2 regions of the Parapedobacter sp. 2B3 genome follow, and region 2 is predicted to be linked to the other one. Evidence: riboswitches for the same ligand, from Rfam matches in the RefSeq annotation. Region 2 holds a riboswitch; the other holds the start of a gene.
What was found. A riboswitch is a leader RNA that binds a small molecule or an ion and turns the genes downstream of it on or off. The one in region 2 is predicted to bind S-adenosylmethionine.
Positions count from the first base shown of each region.

Region 1 (8,470 bases), on a different contig from region 2:
GCATCGTGCCCGCACTCATGCAGCAGGTGCACCAGGTTGAATGTGAATGAATCATAATTGTCGATCACCAATATCCGCGGTGATTGATTTTGCAAACTGCTCATCGTTTTATTATCAAATTTCCTGTGCCAGCTCCAGTGCTTTACGCAGTGCGGCAATTTTGTTGTTTACTTCCTGAAGTTCTTTTTCGGGGTCGGAATCGGCCACGATACCCGCCCCGGCTTGGTAATGCAGCGTGTTGTTCCGGCTCAGGAACGAGCGGATCATGATGGCGTGGTTGAAGTCGTCATTGAAACCCATATAGCCGATGGCGCCGCTGTAGAAGCTGCGCTGTTGATTTTCGTAACGATCGATGAGTTGCATGGCCATATGTTTGGGCGCACCACTGAGTGTTCCCGCTGGGAAGGTATCGCCCACCACGTCGAACGAGTTCACGCCATCGCGCAACGTTCCGCAAACCTTCGACACCAAGTGGATGATGTGCGAATAATATTGCGCTTCTTTGTAGGTTTTTACGTGTACATCTTCACAGTGCCGGCTCAGGTCGTTTCGCGCCAGATCCACGAGCATCACGTGCTCTGCATTCTCCTTGGGATCTTCCTTTAGTGCTTCTGCTATTTTTTCGTCCTGTTGCTGATTGCCGCTCCGCTTGAAGGTGCCCGCAATGGGATAAATGGTCGCCTCCCGGTTGCGGATGGTCAGCTGGGCCTCGGGCGACGAACCGAAAAGCTTGAAGTCGCCGTAGTCGAAATAAAACAAGTATGGCGAGGGGTTGATGGAACGCAGCGTGCGGTACACGTTGAACTCGTCGCCGAGAAATGGACGGGAGAACCCCCGCGAAGGTACGATCTGGAAAACGTCGCCACGGAAAATATGGGTTTTCATCTTTTCCACCAGGGTCCTGAAGTCTGCATCGTCCATATTGGACGCTTCCTCGCCATTGAGCGAGAAATGATACTCCGGGAAATTTTTGTTTTGGATGAGGTACTGGATTTTTTCAAGTCCCGACGGACTGCCATCATCTTCCAGCTGATGTTCAAAAATATAGAGCTGGTTGCGGAAGTGGTCTATCGCGATCACATAGCGATAGATGTGATATTGCATAAAGGGAATATCGCGTTGGGGGTCTGGAGGGGTTTCCAATTGGATATCTTCGAAGTGGGTCACGGTATCGAACGTGAAGAAACCAAAAAGGCCGTTGGAAATGAAGTTGAATTGGTCTCTCCCACTATCGACGAAAGCACTTCTAAAGGCCGACACCTCTTCCCGGAGGTTGATTTCCGCCGCCGGTTTCCGTGTTGCAGGGAGCCCCGGGTATTGGATTTCGAGCGTATCGCGGTCCAGCTTGATGCCCCCGATCGGTTGGCAGCAGATGTAGCTCATGTTGTTTTCGCGGCTGTGGTAGTCGGAGCTTTCCAGCAGCAGGCTGTTCGGAAACACATCGCGTAGCCGCAGGTACGTACTCACCGGCGTCGTCGTATCCGCCAGCAACTGTTTGTAAACCGTTTTAAATCGGTATGCCATATTTATCCATTAACTTAATCACACAAAAAAACCCGACGGATTCTTCAAAACGTCGGGCCGAATATTCTAAAGCCTTGGCTGATCAGGAATATATTACCGTTCCTTCAGACCCGACGCTATTTTCGCCGTGCCACCACCATAATCCGATGTGGAACTTATTCATAATCATACGGGGCAAAAATATAAAAAAAATTGACGAAACAAATTTTATTTTGAGGGTATTTGCCTTTTAGCTGTTTGCTTCAATCGTCGAGTAAGTCCGGTCGCCGGGCTTCGGTACGGGCGAGTGCCTGTTCGTCGCGCCATCGGTTTATGGCGGCTTCATTGCCACTGAGCAGTACATCGGGTACTTTGTGGCCCCGCCAATCGGCCGGCCGGGTATAAATCGGCGCATCCAGCAGCCCTCCCTGGAACGAATCGGACAGTGCCGATGTCTCGTCAGAAAGCACGCCGGGCAGCAGCCGCGCCACGGCATCCACCAGCACGGCGGCAGGCAACTCCCCGCCTGAAAGCACGTAGTCGCCGATGGAAATCTCACAGGTCACGAAGATATCGCGGATGCGCTGGTCGATCCCCTTGTAGTGTCCGCAAAGGATGATGAGGTTACCTTTGGTGGATAGGTTGTTGGCAAGGGACTGGTTGAGGGTTTTGCCATCCGGCGTCATGAAAATCACCTCGTCGTAGGGTCGCTCCGCTTGCAGCTTTTCGATGCATTTCGCAAATGGTTCCACCTGCATCACCATTCCGCTCCCACCGCCATAGGGGTAGTCGTCCACACTCCGGTGCTTGTTGTCGGCATAGTCGCGCAGGCTATGTACCACTATCTCGCACAGCCCCTTTGTCTGGGCGCGTTGCAGAATGGAGTGCATAAAGGGGCTTTCCAGCAGACCCGGCAATACCGTGATAATATCAAACCGCATGGGGCAAAGGTAGGCTTTTGCCGGTAATCGGTCAACGCCCTGGGTCGCGTACCCGATGCAATTCCAATTCAACTACCACTGTACGGTGGTCTGAAGGCCAATGAAAGACCTTAAAATTGAACCTGGTTTGGAGAAGCGTTTTGCGACCGCTGTGAAAGGAACGATAAGACGTATTGCTAGCTACCCTTTGCACTAAAATATAAAAACATTAGAGCTGCATTGATACCCATATTCCCCAATATCCACAAGATAGTGTGGCAAGCTCCACTGCATCAAAAAGCCCCGCTACCGGAGGGCAACGGGGCTTGAATCGTATGGAATGAGCGGTTGGTTACACCGCTTCGGCTACGCCGCGTAGTGTCTTCGCTGCTTCGACCATGGCTTCCAGCGCAGCCTTTGTTTCCGGCCACGCGCGGGTTTTCAGACCGCAATCGGGATTAACCCAAAGTTGCTCGGCAGGGATAACGGCCTTCGCCTTTTCAAGCAATTTGACCATCTCCTCTTTGCTCGGTACGCGCGGTGAGTGGATGTCGTAAACACCGGGTCCGATATCATTCGGGTAGTTGAAGTCTGCAAAGGCATCGAGTAGCTCCATCTGTGAGCGCGATGTCTCGATGGTGATCACGTCTGCATCCATGGCAGCAATGTGCTCGATGATGTCGTTAAACTCAGAATAGCACATGTGGGTGTGTATCTGCGTATCATCTGCTACGTTTGACGAAGACACACGGAAGGCACGCACGGCCCAGTCGAGGTATGCCTTGTGGTCGGCCTTGCGCAGCGGCAAGCCTTCGCGGATAGCGGGCTCATCGATCTGGATGATTTTGATACCTGCTTTTTCCAATGCTTGCACCTCGTCCAAAATAGCTAAGGCAATTTGGTAGGTGGTTTCCGACCGTGGCTGGTCATTGCGCACAAACGACCATTGCAGAATGGTCACCGGGCCGGTAAGCATCCCTTTTACGGGGCGGTTGGTGAGGGTTTGTGCGTAGGCCGACCAATAGACGGTCATGTCGTTCGGGCGTGAGACATCACCGTAGATGACGGGAGGCTTCACGCAGCGTGAACCGTAGGATTGTACCCAGCCGTTTTTGGTGAAGGCATAGCCTGACAGCTGCTCGCCGAAGTACTCTACCATGTCGTTGCGCTCAAACTCGCCGTGTACCAGCACATCGATGTCCAGGTCTTCTTGTAGGCGGATGGTCCGCTCGGTTTCTTCAGCGATGAGCTTGTCGTACTCTTCTTGTGTAATCGCACCTTTTTTGAGGTCAGCGCGCCATTTGCGCACGTCCCGGGTTTGCGGGAACGAGCCGATGGTCGTGGTGGCAAAGGCGGGTAAGTTGAACTTTGCCTGTTGCGTGGCTTTACGGTCGGCAAACGGGCTGGTACGTGTAGCGTCGTCATCCGTAATGTTCTTCACGCGGGTCTTCACGTCGTCGCGGTGGATGAGTGAAGAGGTACGGCGGCTTTGCTGTGCGGCTTGGTTAGCCTCAAAGCGTGCCGTAATGGCACTATTAGCATCGCCAGTGGCTAACGCAGCCAAATCGGTTACTTCCGTAAGTTTTTGTTTGGCAAAGGCGAGCCAGTTTTTTACTTCCGCAGGAAGCGATTGTTCATTGTCTTCCAAATCAAGATCGAACGGAACGTGCAGCAACGAGCTGGACGGGGCAACCCATACGCGGTCGGCACCCAGCGCGTCAACGGCCCGTCCAATCTTTTTGAGGGAAGTTTCGTAGTCATTTTTCCAGATGTTGCGGCCATCCACTACGCCGAGCGACAGGGTAAGGCCGGAAGGAACGCTGCTCAATAATTCGTCAAGCTGGTTTTCGCCGCGTACGAGGTCGATGTGCAGGGCCTGTACGGGTAAATTCAATGCGGTCTGTGCATTTTCACGCAGCGACTCGAAGTAAGTGGCAACCACGAGTTTGGTGCCTTTTGCAGCAGCGGCGAGGCGGTTGTAAACAGTTTGGTAAAGCGCGCGGGTTTTATCGTCGATGTCCAATGCGAGGAAAGGTTCGTCAAGCTGTATCCACTCAGCTCCGGCTTGCGCCAGTTTGCCCAGGATTTCTTCATAAACGGGCAACAGGCGGTCGATGAGGTCGATCCGGTCGAAACCGGCTTCTTTCTCCTTGCCCAGCAGCAGGTAGGTGATGGGACCGATTAATACGGGCTTGGTGTCGATACCCAATTGCTTGGCTTCGTTGAATTCGTTGACCACCTTCTCGGAAGTGAGGCGGAACTGCTGGTCTTTCACGAACTCGGGCACGATGTAGTGGTAGTTGGTATCGAACCACTTGGTCATTTCCATGGCGGTTACATCGAGTCCGTCTTGCTGGAAGCCACGGGCCATGGCGAAATATAAATCGAGGTTATAAGAAGAAGCACCTTCCACTGCGAAACCCTTGTAGCGGGTTGGGATGGCGCCGACGGTAAGTGTAAGGTCGAGCACCTGGTCATAGAACGAAAAATCGTTGGAAGGGATAAGGGCGATGCCTGCCTCCCGTTGGGTTTTCCAATTTTCTTCGCGAATGGCGCGCGCGGCCCCCAGCAGTTCCTGTTGGCTGATTTTCTTTGCCCAGTAGGCTTCGTTGGCCTTTTTCAGCTCCCGAAGGGCACCGATACGCGGGTAACCCAAGTTGTTGGTTTTTAACATGATATTGTTTGAATAAATTAATGTACAATACAGCGACATCCTTCCATTTGCGGACAAGAGGAGTCTTTTCTTACTGGATGCTTTCGGGAGAGGGCACAAGGGTGAGTTGTGTCTGCTTATTTTTCCCCCACCGAGGCGGGAGTAGAATTTAGCACCTTGTCTGCCGACAGGTTGCTAAGGCTTCACAGGGTCCATTCCCTCTGCCTTTCTCCATAAGCGGCCGCTAATATCGGGATTAAGATTGAAATACGCAAAAATATTAATTGTGGAACGGGGATGACACGGATTGAGCAGATTTAAACGGATCTATGCATTCTTGCGCCGGGGAACTTATAGGGGGAAAATCAACTCACCAACAACTTATATCCCTTGCCATGCACATTCACGATCTCGACCTTTGGGTCATCGCGCAGGTATTTGCGTAGCTTGCTGAGGAACACGTCCATGCTGCGGCCATTGAAGTAGTTGTCGTCGTGCCAGATTTTCAGTAGGGCTTCCTCGCGTGTGAGCACATCGTTTTTCTTGATACAAAGCAGGCGGAGCAGCTCCGCTTCTTTGGTTGATAGTTTTTGCTGTTGCCCGTTGTAGCTGATCTGCTGGGCCACATAGTCAAAGTGGTATTTGCCGATCTCGAATTGGTCGGCGTACGCCTCTTCCTGTTTTTCTCGCGATGCCCGTTTAAGCAACGCATGGATACGTAGTAACAGCTCCTCCACACGGAAAGGCTTGGTGATGTAGTCGTCGCCGCCCAGTCCGAACGCTTCGGTTTTATCTTCCATCATTCCTTTGGCGGTGGCAAAGATGATGGGGATGTCCGCGTTGGTCTTGCGGATTTCCTTGCCCAACGTGAAACCATCCTTGCGGGGCATCATCACATCGAGTATACAGAGGTCAAATGGCTCTTTATTGAACTGGCGCAGTGCTTCGTCACCGTCCTTGCATAGGACAACGTCAAATTTGCCTTTCAGCTCTAAATAGTCTTTCAGAATATCGCCCAGGTTCGGGTCGTCTTCTGCCAATAGAATCTTTTGCATAGTGGTTGGTCTCCCTATCGTTCGAGCGGTAACGTGATTTCAAATGAAGTTCCTTTGTCTTTTTCGCTACGTACATGTACTTTGCCACCCAACCGTTTAACGATATCGTTCACGTAGCTGAGTCCAAGGCCAAAGCCTTTCACGTCATGGCGGTTTCCGGTTGGGATGCGGTAAAATTGATCGAAAATCTTCGAGAGCTGGTCCCGGTTCATCCCAATGCCCTTATCGGCCACGGTGATGTGGATTTGCTTACTGCTGTTTTTTGTTCTGATGGTGATGTCGGGGTTTTCAGCGCTGTATTTTATGGCGTTGTCCAACAAATTGAACAATACGTTAGAAAGGTGCAACTCATCGCCCGATACGACAGCATCGGTGGCATCGAGGTGCATGCTAACCTTGGCTTCGTGTTTAAGCAGTTGCAGCTCCATGCTATCCACCACCGCTTGGGCAAGATCGTTCATGTCTACAGGGCGATGTTCCAGCTTCAGGTTATCTTTCTCGAGGCGAGCGATATTGAGCACGCGTTCAATGTGATTGCCCAACCGGACGTTTTCATCGTAGATAATGTTGGCCAAGCGGGAGGCACGTTGCTGGTCGGCAGCGATGTCGGCATCCTTGAGCGATTCGCTGGCGATCATGATGGTGGCTACCGGCGTTTTAAACTCGTGCGTCATGTTGTTGATGAAATCTGTTTTCATCTCCGATATTTTCTTCTGCCGGAGCATGGTAAAGATGGTATACGTAAAGGATCCGATCAATACCAGCAACAGGGTCGCCGAAGAAAACAGCATCACCGTCATGTTTCCCATCAATACATGGTCCTTGTTGGGAAAATATATGGCCAAGCGGCCAGACGAACGCTCGTTATCTGCCCGGAACAATTCGGTGGTGTATAGGCTTTGTGGGTTGGGTTCTTCTGTTTCTGAGAAGTTGGCGAACGACGCATATAGCGTGGTGCTCCTATCCTTGATGACGAGGTCGAACGGCGAATGGATCGCCCTGTTCTTAAGCTCTTTCTCCAGCTCCGATTTGATATAAGCCACGTTGATCCGCTCGCTCAACGGGCGCTTATATAACTCCATTTCCGCCTCAAAACCCTTTACTATCATCGGGTTTTTGCCACTTAAGATAGCAATGGTATCCATCAACGTGCTCGCTTGCAACAGCTGTAGCTCCTGCTCCTTGCGGGCAATCTCGCGACTCATCTTGAGGTCCTGTCGGGGGGCGAACGCTTTTATCGCATATTTTATGCTCGTTGTGTTGAACGCGTCGGGCCCTATCGGGATAAAGTACCGCACGCTGTCATCCTTGGCTTTGACCGTCGGCACTTGACGGGCAGCGGAAAGCCCTATGGAATTATCATTCCGTTGGAAGCCATTGTCAATCACAATGTTTGATTGATAGCTGACCGACACGAGGTGTTGATATTGCGGATTATTGATATACGTTTCATAGAAATCGTTATTTTCAATAGGGATAACGATCGGGAATTGTTTGTTAAGTTCCTCTTCCTGCTGAAGAAATGCCAGATGTAGTTCTGCCTGCTTTTGGTGCAATCTTTCGATCTCCGTTTTTAAGCGGAGCTGTTCTTCGAGTTTGCGTTGTTCGCGCTCCAGCTTTTCTTTGTTCTTACGTTGGGCGGCAGCAAGCTGCATCACTTCCCGCTTTTCGGCTTTGGAGGCAACCGCATTGAGCGCCGCTTTCACAGACTCGTCAAAAAGCTGGGCCTTCAATGCATACGACTGGCGGATAAAAAAGTACTGCATAGACACCACCCCCAAAAGGGCGACTGTCATCAGACCGATGATTAATCCAATACTCTTTTTGTGCTTCATTCCCTACAAAAATACATAAGCTGTAAGGCAAACAGTAGCTTTTAACAAATTTTAACACCGTGTGTCAGTTGGCGTTCTGTTATTTTCGCTACTTTTGGGTGTACCAATCTGCTTGGGTTATGAATAGGTGCTATAATTTTTTAGTTGCTTTTTTTTGTTTGCCCGTAGTGGGGTTTGCCCAGCATGACGGGGGTACCGGAGCCTTGCGTATGATGAAGCCTGAAAGGCGGACCGTTATCGATTCTGTTCTGTCGGACTCCAAACCAAAACGCGGCGATCGGGTATTTGACACCTATCCGATGCCCAACGGGTACCGCAGGGATTACGCCGTAGCCATGCCGAATGCTTACCGGGGGGACAATTGCGTGCCCATACCGAATGCTTACCAAGTGGGTCCCGGCAGTTTTATTGTCCAAACAGACCGCATAACAGGTGAGCATGTGGTGGATAGTGCCCTTATGAACCAGTTGAATAAACTGCTGGACAAACAAAAAGAGCAATCTC
Region 1 covers NZ_JBHEUZ010000020.1:30,573-39,042, forward strand. The annotation lists gene ACEVG1_RS18180 (aminodeoxychorismate/anthranilate synthase component II) at 1-104, opposite strand, end outside; gene ACEVG1_RS18185 (anthranilate synthase component I family protein) at 115-1,524, opposite strand; gene trmD (tRNA (guanosine(37)-N1)-methyltransferase TrmD) at 1,767-2,444, opposite strand; gene metE (5-methyltetrahydropteroyltriglutamate--homocysteine S-methyltransferase) at 2,776-5,097, opposite strand; SAM riboswitch class I at 5,211-5,316, opposite strand; gene ACEVG1_RS18200 (response regulator transcription factor) at 5,442-6,131, opposite strand; gene ACEVG1_RS18205 (ATP-binding protein) at 6,146-7,927, opposite strand; gene ACEVG1_RS18210 (hypothetical protein) at 8,086-8,470, shown strand, end outside.
Region 1: another riboswitch for S-adenosylmethionine. It lies ahead of metE (5-methyltetrahydropteroyltriglutamate--homocysteine S-methyltransferase); the one in region 2 lies ahead of ACEVG1_RS13700 (O-acetylhomoserine aminocarboxypropyltransferase/cysteine synthase family protein).

Region 2 (8,470 bases):
TGCCCGGAAAAAAATCGCGGAGCACGTCCGTGGCCGTATCCATATGTCGCCGACGGGCAACTACATCACCTGGTTCAACCGGTCAGACGGAAATTGGTACAGCCACGACATCCAAGCGGGCAATACGATACAGCTAAACACAGACTTGCCTGTCAGCTTTGCAGATGAAGACAACGATGTTCCCGACGACCCGAGCGACTACGGCGTGGCGGGCTGGAGCAAGGACGACGAGGAAATCTTCATTTACGACAAATACGATATATGGGCGTTCCGCCCGGACGGATCTAAGCGCAGGCTGGTTACCAATGGGGCTGGAAGGAGCAGCCAAACAACGTTCCGATACCATGAAATGGAAGAAAGCCGCTTGGATCGGTATCGGCAAAGACGGGGTGCAACGGCCGATGCAACCGTCATTGACACCAGGAAGCCATTGGTTTTATCGGCTTTCAACCATATCACGAAAGAAAGCGGTTGGTACCGGGCCAACGGCGACAATAACCGGGACCCGAAGGAAATGGCGGTAGGCCCCTATCGTTACAACCAGGCGAAACGTGCCCTGGATGCCGACACCTATATCTACACCAAGGAGAATTACGTTTCCTCGCCGGATGTTTACGTATCGGCAGATTTTGTGAAAGAAACCAAACTGAGCGGCATCAACCCGCAGCAACAGCAATATAACTGGGGTACGGCCGAACTGGTTAAATGGACCACCCCGATGGGCCATGAGGCCGAGGGGATCCTCTACAAGCCCCAAGACTTCAACCCTGATAAAAAATACCCCATCATTGCCTATTTCTATGAAGAACTGTCGGATGGCCTGTACAACTACATTCCCCCTACCCCAACGCCTTCACGGCTCAACATCAGTTTCTTTGTGAGCAACGGTTACCTTGTTTTTGCTCCCGATATCCACTACGAAACGGGGCACCCCGGCCGGTCGGCCGAGGAATACGTCAATTCGGGAATGGAGGAATTACAAAAATACCCTTGGGTTGATGGCGATAGGATGGGCATCCAGGGCCAAAGTTGGGGTGGTTACCAGGTAGCCCATCTGATTACACGTACCGACAGGTATGCAGCAGCATGGGCGGGGGCACCCGTGGTAAACATGACCTCCGCGTACGGTGGCATCCGATGGCAGAGCGGGATGAACCGACAATTCCAGTATGAACGGACGCAAAGCCGCATCGGGGCCACCCTATGGGAAAAACCCGAGTTATACATTGAGAACTCCCCGTTATTCCATTTGCCCAATGTAACAACCCCGGTGGTCATCATGCACAACGATGAGGATGGCGCGGTGCCGTGGTACCAAGGCATCGAAATGTTCACTGCGCTACGCCGGTTGCAAAAGCCTGTTTGGTTGTTAAATTACAACGGCGAGGCACACAACCTCGTCCATCGTCAAAACCGAAAGGATATCCAGCGTCGCGAACTCGAGTTTTTCGATCATTTTCTGAAAGGGAAACCGGCAGCTCCATGGATTGAACATGGTGTACCCGCCACGCTCAAAGGCATTGACTGGGGCTTCGGCGAATGATTAAACTACAGGGATTAACTGTATGCATTTGCCCCCTTGCCGTCTATTTTTCACAAAAGCATAGTCAAGTCGCCACAAAATCGATTATTTCGCATTTATTTTTAAATAATATTGAAATTTTTCCAACGAAATCAATGAAATGTCATTTTTTTTTTCGAATATTGAACCGAAAATTAAAAAACAACACAACATACAGGCAAAACTAATAAAAATTCAATGTCAGGATTAAGATTCAAGGCGGTAGAGACCGCGGTTTCGCGATTAAATCGAACCGATACCCACGAAACAACTAAACCCTCCCTGTTTTTCGGAAAGAATGTGTTCACAACAGCAAAGATGAAGGAATACCTTCCTAAGAATGCCTATGAAGAACTGACGGAAACCATAGACAGCGGCAGGCCCATCACCCACGATCTTGCCGAGCATATCTCCCAGGCAATGAAAAGCTGGGCTATCACCAATGGTGTAACGCATTACACCCACTGGTTCCAGCCATTGACCGGCGCCACCGCAGAGAAACACGATGCGTTCTTCGAACCCCTGCCCGATGGTTCGGCCATCGACAAGTTCACCGCCAGCGCGTTGGTACAGCAGGAACCCGACGCATCCAGCTTCCCCAACGGCGGCATACGCAACACCTTCGAGGCCCGCGGTTACACCGGATGGGACCCATCGTCGCCGGCTTTTATTTATGAGACCGGTGGCAGCAAAACGCTTTGCATCCCCACGATTTTCGTTTCCTATACCGGCGAGGCGCTCGATTACAAGGCCCCGTTGCTGAAAGCCATCAATGCCCTCGACAAAGCCGCGGTAGACGTAGCCAATTTCTTCGATAAATCGATCACCAAGATAACAGCATCATTGGGTATTGAGCAGGAATATTTTTTGGTAGACCTCGCCTTATTTAATGCACGCCCTGACTTGCAGCTCACCGGCCGCACGCTATTCGGCCACATGTCTGCCAAGGGGCAACAGCTGGAAGACCACTATTTCGGTGCCATCCCCGAGCGGGTACTGGCATTTATGGTCGACCTCGAGCAGGAAGCGCTCAAATTGGGCATCCCATTAAAAACACGCCATAACGAAGTGGCCCCTTCCCAATTTGAGTGTGCGCCCATGTTCGAAGAAATCAACTTGGCGATAGACCATAATCAATTATTGCTCAATTTGATGGAGCAAGTGGCGCTCCGGCACAAATTCAAAGTGCTGATCCACGAGAAGCCGTATGCAGACATCAATGGCTCAGGCAAGCACAACAACTGGTCGATGATTACCAATACCGGTGTGAATTTGCTGTCGCCGGGGAAAACACCGAAGACCAACCTGATGTTCCTGACGTTTTTCGTCAACGTAATCAAAGCCGTCCATGAACATGCGGACCTGATGCGGGCATCGATCGCCAGCGCAGGCAACGACCACCGCTTGGGTGCCAACGAGGCACCTCCGGCCATTATTTCCATCTTCCTCGGCAGTCAACTCAATGCGGTGCTCGATGAAGTGGAAACCGCCCGGGTAGCCAAGAAGGTGAAAAATGAGGCATTGCTATGGCACGGCATCCCCAAAATCCCGCAATTGCAACTCGATAACACCGATCGCAACCGGACATCCCCCTTTGCCTTCACCGGCAATAAATTCGAGTTCCGGGCGGTAGGTTCGGCCTCCAACAGCGCCAGTCCGATGACCGTACTCAGCGCCATCGTAGCCAACCAACTCATCGAGTTTAAAACGGAGGTCGACAAACAGATCAAGAAAGGCACGAAAAAAGATCTTGCTCTGCTCAACGTTGTACGCAAATACATCAAAGAATCGAAAGCGATCCGGTTTGAGGGCAACGGCTACAGCAAAGAATGGGAAGAGGAAGCCCACAAACGTGGACTGTCGAACATCAAGACCACACCGAAAGCACTGGACGTGTATGTGAGTGAACGGTCGTTGGATATGTTCGAGAACCTAGCCATATTCACCAAGCGGGAGAGCGAAGCCCGCCATGAAATCCTACTGGAAAACTACTTCAAGAAAATCCAGATCGAGGCCCGCGTTATCGGAGAGATCGTAACCAGCCTGGTGGCTCCCGCAGCATTCAACTACCAGAACGTTCTCATTGAGAATATAAAGGGACTGAAGGATTTGGGACTGAAAGCGGAAGCATACGGATCGCAAGCCAATTTGGTAGAACGTATTTCCAACCACATCAATACCATCTTGGTCGATGCCGAAGCGATGCGCCAGGAACGCAAGAAAGCAAACGTCCTTGAAGATGCACGCGAAAAAGCGATCGCTTACGACACGAAGGTGAAACCGTATTTCGACAAAATCCGATACCATCTGAATAAGTTGGAGCAGATTGTGGACGACCGGCAGTGGCCGTTGCCGAAACTGCGCGAACTCCTGTTCGTACGGTAAGGTAATACGAATCCATATCGCACAAATAACACGAGGCCTCCTTATACGGGAGGCCTCGTGTTATTTGTTAAGGCACCTGCTCAAAAAAATCAAAAAAGGGTTGCACAACCCAACCATACCGCGTATATTTGCAACCGTTGCGTGGATACACGCACAAATCAATTCCTCTTCAAAAGTAGGTCTTGGTTTATAAAGAAGTGGCGAGAGACTGGCTCAATGACCCACTGGCAACCATCCGCAAACGGTGGAAAAGGTGCCAATTCCTGTCCCTGCAAAGATTGGCTGGGAGCATATAAATGATAAGACAAATGAACACGTACCCAACAAGTAGTATCCTTAGCCCAACTTCCGGAAAACCCGGAGGAAGCCGCATTCAGCCTATTGCCGCTATGCCATCCCGAATGTGCAGCGGGATGATGCGGTGCCGTACCTGCTGTTGACCCCACGCACACACACCGTCCACCATACATGCCGCTGCCCAACGAGGCGGGTATGTACCGGACAGCGCTTATCCATTGAGCACACAAGTTAATCCAACATAAGTAAGTTTATTAAAAAAGTTGAATCATGGCTAATGAAAATCTGAAATTTGAAACGCTGCAAGTACACGCCGGACAAGAGGCCGACCCCACCACGGGTTCACGTGCCGTACCGATTTACCAAACCACTTCTTTCGTATTCAACAGCGCGGAACATGGGGCAAACCTCTTTGCGTTGAAGGAGTTTGGAAATATCTATACCCGGATCATGAATCCGACCACCGATGTGTTTGAAAAACGGATGGCAGCGCTCGAGGGCGGTGTAGCGGGTCTCGCAGTCGCTTCGGGCCAATCGGCACAGTTTATCGCTCTGACCAATATTCTGGAAAGCGGTGACAATTTCGTTACGGGGTCCAGTCTGTATGGCGGCACGTATAACCAATTCAAGGTATCGTTCAAGCGATTGGGCATCGAGGCCCGGTTTGCGAAAAACGAAAAGCCGGAAAACATCGAGGCTGCAATCGATGATAAAACCAAGGCCATTTATGTGGAAACCATAGGCAACCCCAGTTTCAGCATCCCCGATTTCGACCGCATCGCCGCAATAGCCAAAAAATATGACCTCCCCCTCATTGTCGACAATACGTTCGGGTGCGGTGGTTATCTATTCAAACCATTGGAGCACGGCGCGCATGTGGTGGTAGCTGCGGCGACAAAGTGGATCGGTGGGCATGGCAATAGCATCGCCGGCATCATTGTAGACGGCGGCAATTACAATTGGGGAAATGGTAAATTCAAGCAGTTCAGTGAACCCTCCGAAGGTTACCACGGGCTCGTATTCAGCGATGTTTTCGGTGTGGACGGCCCTTTTGGCAACATCCAGTTCGCTATCCGCGCACGGGTAGAAGGACTGCGTGATTTCGGACCGGCGTTGTCGCCTTTCAACTCGTTCCTATTACTGCAGGGGCTGGAAACGCTTTCGCTGCGTGTACAACGACACGTAGACAACACATTGGAAGTGGCCAAGTGGTTGGAGCAGCATCCGCAGGTAGAAAAAGTGAAGTACCCCGGATTGAAAAGCGACCCGAACCACGCCAATGCACAGAAATACCTCAAGAATGGCTTCGGCGCGGTACTTTCGTTCACCATCAAGGGCGGCGCTGAAAAAGCAAATGCATTCATAGATAACTTGAAACTCATCAGCCATTTGGCTAACGTGGGCGACACCAAGACGCTTGTCATCCACCCGGCCGCCACTACGCACCAGCAATTGTCGGCACAGGAACAAGCAGAAGCGGGCGTGTATCCGGGCGAACTGCGGTTGGCCGTGGGTATCGAACACATCGACGATATCAAGGGCGATCTGCAACAGGCGTTTGACCAAGTGAAATAGCTTCCCATCACCGAGCAATCCAACCAACCATGGGCATATCGACATTCAACTATCCGAAAACATTCAAACTCGAAAACGGGAAGCGAATCAGGAACCTCAGCATTGGGTACCATACCTATGGCCAACTCAATGAACGGAAGGACAATGTGATATGGGTTTGCCATGCGCTTACGGCAAATGCCGATGTGTTTGGATGGTGGCCTGGATTGTTCGGTGAAAAGGACTTTTTTAACCCGGCGGAGCATTTCATCGTCTGCGCCAATATCATCGGGTCGCCGTACGGCAGCACCAACCCACTGAGTACCAACCCGGTCACTGGCTATCCTTACTACCTATCGTTCCCGCAGTTTTCGATCCGGGACATGGCTGCCGCCCATGCGTTGCTGGCCGACCATCTCGGCATCGGAAAAATAGCTGTGGTCATCGGCGGGTCGTTGGGCGGCCAGCAAGCATTGGAATGGGCTATCGCCGACCCCGATCGGATTCGTAACCTGGTATTGGTAGCGACAAACGCAGCACACTCTCCCTGGGGCATTGCCTTTAACGAAAGCCAGCGACTGGCCATCAGCACCGACCGGACGTTTTATGCAAACATACCCAATGGCGGCGCCAAGGGATTGAAAGCGGCCCGTAGCATCGCGCTCCTCTCTTACCGCGGCTACGATACCTATGGTGCCACGCAATTGGAAACATCCGACGACAAGCAGGATGATTTCAGGGCCTCTTCGTACCAGAATTACCAGGGTGAGAAATTGGTTAAACGTTTCAATGCCTACAGCTATTGGCTCCTCAGCAAAGCGATGGACGGACATAACGTGGGCCGCGGACGCCAAAGCGTACCCGATGCCCTTCGCCTGGTACAGGCGAAAACGCTCGTTATTGGCATTGACACAGACCTATTGTTTCCGGTGGAAGAGCAGAAGTTCCTGGCTAAGCATATTGCCGGCGCGAAATACGCGGAAATCAATTCCTTCTACGGGCACGATGGATTTCTCATCGAGACAAAGCGCATTGCCGAAGTACTTGCCGACTTCTTAAACATGGGTGGAGACCAACCTATCACGACCAGTTACCGCCGTGTGGGTTAAACTATTTTTATCTTTTATATCAAAACAACAACATTGACTGCAAACATGGACAACAAACTAACCCTGGGTATTTTCGGATTCGGTGTGGTGGGACAAGGGCTATACGACATCATCAGTACCAAACACCTCAACCTCGCCATCAAAAAATTTGTTATCAAACACCCCGAAAAGGAACGCACCCTTCCGGCCGAATTATTTACGACCGATGCAGCCTTGGTATTGGACGATCCAGCAATCAACACGGTCGTGGAGTTGATTGACGACGCCGATGCCGCCTTCGACATTGTGGCACGTGCACTCCGATCGGGCAAGAATGTGGTATCGGCAAATAAGAAGATGATTGCCACACATCTCCAAGAACTGGTGGAAATCCAAAACCAGCACGGCACGAGCTTGCTATACGAAGGTGCGGTATGCGGAAGCATTCCCATCATCAGGAACTTGGAAGAATATTACGACAATGAGTTGCTGCACTCCATCTCGGGCATCTTCAATGGTTCGTCCAACTATATACTCTCCAAGATATTCAATGAAAACCTCGCCTACGACACGGCGCTGCGGCAGGCACAAGAGCTGGGGTTTGCCGAGACGGACCCAACGCTCGATGTGGGGGGCTTTGACCCCAAGTTTAAACTCGCCATTGTCGCTTCGCACGCATATGGGCTTTATATTTCCCCGGATACCATCCTCAATATTGGCATCGATAAACTGCGTACGGCCGACATCCGCTTTGCGAACGAGAAGAACGTTCGGCTAAAGCTCGTGCCCACGGCGCGTGAAATCAATGACAAAGCGGTTATCCTATACGTGTTACCCAAGTTGGTTAGGCCCGATAATATCCTCTATAATGTAGAAAATGAATACAATGGCGTATTGGTCAAAGCCGCTTTTGCCGATGAGCAATTTTTCTATGGCAAAGGCGCCGGGGGCCACCCTACCGGATCGGCCGTACTTTCGGATATCGCCGCCTTACGGTATGGCTACCGATACGAATACAAGAAACACATCGATGCCGGTGGATTGCGGTATAGCACCGATTGGGAAATCTCGGTGTATCTCCGTTACGAAGATGAACGACTCGTCGAAAAGCTCGGGTTTACCTCCATCAGTGAACGGTATTATGCCCAAGATTTCAAATATGTCATTGGCAGGATAAGTTTACGGCAGATTTTGGAAAACAAGGCCGACATCGATCGCGACGGTGTATTTATCGCCGAAATCGACTAATAAATCATTTGTTTGTAACAAAACGACTGTACGCCAAACATAAGACACGTTTGTGCACTTTAATTAATATCTTGTACAGATTGTAACACGTTAAAAATATATTGCGTCATGCAGAGCACCGTTGTGTCTTTTATTGCATTGTTTGGCGTTCCGGCCTTTGTGCAGCAGCAGCAGCACGAGACGACAGCCGCAGAGAGCCCTTGGCGGGCCTATGGTTATATTGCATTGGCCGCGATTGTGTTGATTATTGTCGTGGCGGTTCTCATCAAGAAACAGCACCGCAAATTCAACGAGTAAGCCAATCCGCCCTTGGCGGGCGGATTGGCGTTGTTACGAC
Region 2 covers NZ_JBHEUZ010000011.1:137,429-145,898, forward strand. The annotation lists gene ACEVG1_RS13685 (prolyl oligopeptidase family serine peptidase) at 1-1,543, shown strand, start outside; gene ACEVG1_RS13690 (glutamine synthetase III) at 1,760-3,946, shown strand; SAM riboswitch class I at 4,131-4,245, shown strand; gene ACEVG1_RS13695 (hypothetical protein) at 4,334-4,462, opposite strand; gene ACEVG1_RS13700 (O-acetylhomoserine aminocarboxypropyltransferase/cysteine synthase family protein) at 4,514-5,818, shown strand; gene metX (homoserine O-acetyltransferase) at 5,848-6,906, shown strand; gene ACEVG1_RS13710 (homoserine dehydrogenase) at 6,952-8,133, shown strand; gene ACEVG1_RS13715 (hypothetical protein) at 8,242-8,430, shown strand; gene ACEVG1_RS13720 (sigma-54-dependent transcriptional regulator) at 8,464-8,470, opposite strand, start outside.